DNA from 2 places in the Thalassotalea fonticola genome. Region 2 is predicted to be linked to the other one. Evidence: riboswitches for the same ligand, from Rfam matches in the RefSeq annotation. Region 2 holds a riboswitch; the other holds the start of a gene.
What was found. Region 2 has a riboswitch for lysine ahead of lysC (lysine-sensitive aspartokinase 3). Riboswitches for the same ligand answer to the same signal wherever they lie in the genome.

Region 1 (3,204 bases), 1.4 Mb from region 2:
AATTAGGCTGATGGCTGTTTTCTAATTTGATTTGCACATTCAGCTAATACAATAGCGCCAGCGGTTGACACATTTAGTGAGTTACCCATACCAAACATAGGAATGTGTATTTGCTGATGACTTAATTGCAATACTGCTTCACTTACGCCTTTTCGTTCATTGCCTAATACTAATGCGCAGCGCGATGGGTAAGTTACATCACTATAATCAACAGACTGATGGCATAGTTCAACACTATAAACTGCATACCCCTTCTCCACTAATGTTTGTACACTTGCAGTGGTGCTATCACTATATTCAATACAAACCCACTTAGCTTCATTTCTGGAGGCTTTTTTAAACTTCTTATCTGAGATAGTTAGCTCGCCACAAATAATAATTTTTTCGATAGCAAAAGCATCAGCCAAGCGTATCAAAGAGCCAACATTGTAGCTGTTAGTTACATTATCTAATACCAGTATCAACGGTGTTTTTGGCTTATTTAAGTATTCATTTCGTGCTGGTTTGGTTTTTCTAATGTCTTCTTTGCTAAGCTGTATTTTTGAATGCATGCTTTCTACTCTTGTTACGCACTAATACCAATCGGATTAAATATTGCCGCTTGCGGTCTAATACCAAACGGATTAGTCTCTTGATTTTTTACCCTGCTTTATACTGCGTTTATGGCAAGTTGCAGATCAGCCGAGGATTGTGCGGTTTTATTTTGCCAAGATCAAATAAAATTAAAGGAGTTAACAGAAATAGTGTGTGAAGCACCGCTGGCTATCCGCCAACGGTCACACTTAATGCAGTTAGAATTTAATTACTTAACGATACGTAAATGAGTACGGCTTTGACATAACCATTCTGTAATAGCAGAATCAGCTGCTAGTATTGCTTTATCTGATTCGAGTTCAAGATGAGTTAAAGGTGCACGTAAAACAGGGGTGTTTAACACCGCTTGTTTATGCATTAACACTTTTACAGGAATAGGGTTAGCTACATCAAACAATGATGAGATAGCGCTATTCCAAACAGGAACCAGATCAGTACCTTCGCCGGCTAAAGATTTTTGTACATACAAATTAGTGGCTTCTGGCCATGCATTGGCACATACCGATACTAAGCCAACAGCACCAACAGCGGCTAAATAAGGGATAAGTGTATCTTCGCCAGAAAACATTTTCATGTTTGGCGCAGCGCCCGCAAAAGCAAGAAATTCGTTTATATCACCGCTGGCTTCTTTCATCGCCCATAAATTTTCATGTTCTGATAAATTTTTAACGGTTTGAGCTGGAATACTAATACCTGCACGAGAAGGCACGTTGTATAACATACAAGGCTGTTTTGCCGCATCAAGCAACGCTGAAAACCATTGAGTTTGACCAATAACACCTGGTTTGGCATAAATTGGTGCGGTTAATAAATAGCTGTGCACCGGCAATTCATTACACGCTTCAATCCAAGCTATTTGAGCAGGAAGATCAAAAGCGCCAACTGCGACCATTAAAGGCACCGTTGGTTTTAAATCACAAATGAATTTTACAATATTTAATTGCTCTTCTTGCTTAAGAGCTAAACCTTCGCCGGTACTGCCGCAAATTAAAATACCATTACCAGCTTGTTGCTGATCGTCCACAATTTTTGCCAAGCAGTTATAATCGACGCTACCGTTTTGGTCAAAGGGGGTAACAAGTGCAGTCCAAAGAGCAAAATCATTAAGTTGAAAAGTTGTCATGTTAAATCTCATTACTTCTTAATAATATGGAAATACCTATTATTAATTTAATCGTTAAGCGTTTTAGAGAAAGGAAGAGAGGAATTTACACAAGTAATGTGCAAATACCAGAAGCTCTCCACTTAAACCAAAATTATCTACTGTTGTAGTAAACATTTATGTGCCGTTAAGTGACAGCCGAAGGGATTCAACCCATTCGTCCGACATAAGTGTTACCTTTTTCACTTATGCCTCGGCGTTAATCCCCCTCATTATCTATTTTCGGGGTAAAGGCCCCTAAAGATAACTACCTGGTTAACGCTCCTCTTCTGATGTAACCCTATTTCTAGGGACATTCAATGCTGGCTATTTAATCATCTAGTTAAATTTATTTCAATGTTTTAACATCAAAAAGTGAATCATTTTAAGCATAAGGTATATTACTTACCGCTTTTATGAATATTTTCTTTACTATTCTCTGCTTAATTAAGAAAATAGCGCTTAAATATTTAATTGAGTTTACTTAATGTCATTATCAAACCCATCACAACTATTACTTAGAAACGAAGATTTACTGGAAAGTACAAATCCACTGGTTGTTGGCTGTCCTGATAATGAATTTTTTACCCACTTGCAAACAACCGTCCCGCAAGCAACGATTAGTAGCTACAACGTAAATTACGCAGAATACCAAAGCATCAGCTCAAAATATTCAAGCCAAATAAATAGTCAGTGTAGTGAACAGTACATAACAGAACAATTGCACGACTTGGTTATTATCTATTTTCCAAAATCAAAAAAAGAATATCAATTCTTATTGGCTATGCTGGCACCAACACTGGCTGAAAACGCTGTGATTTTAGTGGTCGGTGAAAATAAAGGTGGCGTTAAATCAGCTATAAAATTAAGTAGCGACTATTCTCTCAACGCTAATAAAATAGACTCTGCCAGACATTGCATTATATTTGAGATCATATTTAATAATCATGCTCCGGAGTTTAATTTAGAGGCTTGGTACGACAAATTCAGTTTAACTATTGATAATACTGAAATTCAGGTGGCATCGTTACCGGGAGTATTCAGTAGCGGCGAAGTTGATAATGGAACTCGTTTACTGTTGGAGAATTTGCCCAGTAACATTTCAGGAAAGGTTTTAGATTTTGGTTGTGGCGCCGGTATCATTGGCGGCTTTGTGAAAAAAACATTTCCAAATACTGAAGTAGAAATGCTTGATGTAAATGCCCTAGCTATTGCCAGCACCAATAAAACTCTGCAACTGAATAAATTATCTGCAAAGGTTTATCCATCAAACGGTTTATCTAACGTTAGTGGTAAATACAATGCGGTATTATCAAACCCACCATTCCATCAGGGTATTAAAACCAATTACCAGGCAACAGAGCAATTTTTAAAGAATATAAAAATGCACTTGTTAAAAAATGCCACTCTAACCATCGTTGCTAATAATTTTCTAAAATATGCACCAATTATTAAAGCTGAAATTAACC
Region 2 (3,204 bases):
TTGTTCTAACTCTTCAACAACAGCTTGATTAATCAATGCTTGTGTTGACCCTGTAGGGTTATCAAAGGTAAGTGCAACTGAGATTTCAGAGGTGGTAATTAAATCAACACTCAGTTCATGTTTCGCTAAAATGCCAAACACCTGTGCCAAGAAACCACTTGCATGTAACATCGCCGGGCTTTTTACTGTTACCAGTGTTTGTTCACGGCGAAGTGCAATTGAACGATATGTCGGTTTAGATGCTACTTCTTGCATAATTTGCGTGCCTCCCGCTTCAGGCTCCCGACTTGACCCAACAAAAACCGGGATGGAGCTGCGCATTGCAGGAATAAGGGTTGCAGGGTGTAATATTTTAGCGCCGAAAGTTGCCATTTCTGCCGCTTCGCCAAAACTAATTTCAGGAATAGCTCGAGCTGAACTGGCAATACGAGGATCGGTAGTAAATATGCCGACCACATCCGTCCATATAGACAAGCCTGTTGCGCCAATAGCTTCTGCAATTAATGCGGCTGAATAGTCTGAACCACCACGGCCTAAAGTCGTTGTATTTCCTAAACCATCTTTGCCAATAAAGCCTTGAGTGACAATCACTTGCTTTGTAAGTAAAGGTGTTAAACTCTGTGCACAGTTAGTTGCTAGTGCTTCAATATCAACCACGGCTTTGCCGTACAAACTATTGGTTTGCATCACATCGCGAACATCAAAGGCAACACCTGCAACATTAATACTGCGTAATACCTCGGCAAATACGATAGAGCTCATACGCTCACCACAAGCCAAAATAGCATCACCAGTTTTCGCTGTTTGCAGTGTGTCTTGCTGTTTAGCTAATTCAGTTAGAGATTTAAGTACTTCATCTATTTGATTATTTAAATTAGCTTCAGCTGATAAATGCTGGGTAATGTTATATTGAATTACGCGGATATCTTCAATAATCGTGCTTCGCTCTTCGCTGGTTAACACCTTTTGCGATAACGTTACCAAATGATTGGTAACGCCGGCACTTGCAGACACGACCACAACGCGGGTTTCGGGTTGAGATTTTATAATTTGGGCACAGCGAAGCATAGCCTCGTGATCAGCAACACTTGTTCCACCGAACTTGGCAACGTTTAACGCGATATTTGACATTGGATATTCTCCCTAACTTGTAATGGCTAATTTAACATTACAAAAAAATATAAGGAAGAGCATGACTGATAAGAAAAAGATTTGAAATCTTGAATTTTTCAGCCAGAAGCCCTCCACCACTTTGGTGACAGTCACAAGGATTCAACCTATATGACCGAATGTTATTTACCACTAAAATAAGCATTCTCGGCATTAGTCCCCCTCAATAATCGTCGTTGGAATGTGGTTCCTAAGATTATTTACCTGGCTAATGCAACCTCTTCTGGTGTTGTTTAAAGTTAGGTTTTGAGCAATAACTCTAAATCAACGGCGCTATTAAACAGTAATTAAACAACAAAATCAACTGCGATATTTATAAAACGTCTATTTATTTAATGTTAAATTACTTTTTACAAAAAAATCGGTAAAACTAACACTTTATTGGAATTGATTGAGTTGATTAGATATAGTGCGAGTATATTTCAAAGGGATGCTGTTGTGGATTTATTTACCTTAAAAAAGCTTATTGGCGAACTACTTATGCCGCTACCAATAATAATTGTTACCTTGTTTATTGGTTTGTTTTTATTGAAACACCGACCGGTGCTAGCCAAAGGTTTGCTCAGTATAGCAACACTTGCCTTACTATTGCTTTCTGCTATGCCGGTTGCAAATCGGTTGATTGTAAATTTAGAACAACAATTCCCAGTTTACAGTCCTATAGCGGAGAAGCTCGATTATATCGTTATATTAGGCTGTAGTCATACAAGTGATGCAAGTCTTGCCGCAACACAAGAATTAAATATTTGCTCTTTACAACGTCTAACAGAAGGCTTACGAATTGCAAATTTACACCCTGAAGCTATTATTATCACCTCAGGTGCAGCTATTTATGATGTTAGCTCAAACGCGGAAAAAGTTAAACAAGCCGCAATAGAGCTAGGGTTTGATAGCAATAATATCATCACCGAAACTCGTCCTAAAGATACTGAAGATGAAGCGCTTTACATTTCGCCTTTATTAATTGATAAAAACTTTGCATTAATCACTAATGCCAACCATATGCCCCGCTCTATGGCTTACTTTGAAAATCAAGGTGTGAAGCCAATTGCCGCACCTACTGGATTTTTTGTAAAAGATTTTAGTGGCAATAAACGTTGGCAAACCTACTTTCCTGACCCGAACCAATTAAATAAAAGTACGACAAGTTGGTATGAAACTTTAGGGTTAATTTGGCAGTGGCTTAAAGGCTAAAAGTAGGGTCAGAGTCAAGTTTTTCTATTAGTGAATAACTTGACTCTGACCCTCATTAATTTTACTGGCGTACGCCTTCAATGTGTAAGTCAAATAAGATCTCACCAAAATCTGACTTATAACCAAAATCACTCATTTTGATCGACGTTGTGCCACTAAACCCTAAACGGTAACCACCCCATGGGTCGTCCCCTTCACCAATTTTTACTGTATCGATAACAAGCTCTTTGGTTATACCCTGTAGAGTAAAGTTACCGGTAATTGCCAACTTGCCATTACCCTTATCTGCAACTTTCGTACTTTCAAACGTGGCAGTAGAAAATTTACTTACATCTAAAAAATCACCCGATTTTAAATGTTTATCACGCTCTGCATGGTTAGAATCAACTGATGCGGTATCAATTTTAATGGTTACTTTTGACGCAGCAATATTGCTTTCATCATAGCTAAATGTGCCTTCAAACTTGTTAAAACGGCCCGTTAACCAGCTATATCCTAAATGCTTTACTTTAAAGTTAACAGAAGCATGCGCTCCTTGATAATCAACAACATAATCTGCAGCTTTTGCTGGCATAACAGCAACTAAACCGAGTAATGCTGTAGATATTAATAATTTGTTCATTCGTGTTCCTATTCTGTGTTTCAAGTTAATTTATTTTGAGGTCATTCTTTTTAAGGTGTCATCTTTATCGATAACATGGTGTTTAATTGCAGCACCGGCATGAACAACTACCAAGGCTATTAAGCTATAGGCTAAATATTTATGTATTAATCCAGAGATATCTTCTTGATTATTAAACAGTTCGCCTAAACTAGGTATTGAGAACCAATTAAATACAT

Region 1: another riboswitch for lysine. It lies ahead of dapA (4-hydroxy-tetrahydrodipicolinate synthase); the one in region 2 lies ahead of lysC (lysine-sensitive aspartokinase 3).

What each region holds. Positions count from the first base shown of each region.
Region 1 covers NZ_CP136600.1:4,287,927-4,291,130, reverse strand. The annotation lists gene RI844_RS17580 (TrmH family RNA methyltransferase) at 3-551, opposite strand; gene dapA (4-hydroxy-tetrahydrodipicolinate synthase) at 803-1,717, opposite strand; lysine riboswitch at 1,821-2,033, opposite strand; gene RI844_RS17570 (methyltransferase) at 2,223-3,204, shown strand, end outside.
Region 2 covers NZ_CP136600.1:787,008-790,211, reverse strand. The annotation lists gene lysC (lysine-sensitive aspartokinase 3) at 1-1,131, opposite strand, end outside; lysine riboswitch at 1,230-1,401, opposite strand; gene elyC (envelope biogenesis factor ElyC) at 1,609-2,364, shown strand; gene RI844_RS03220 (YceI family protein) at 2,426-2,986, opposite strand; gene RI844_RS03215 (cytochrome b) at 3,017-3,204, opposite strand, start outside.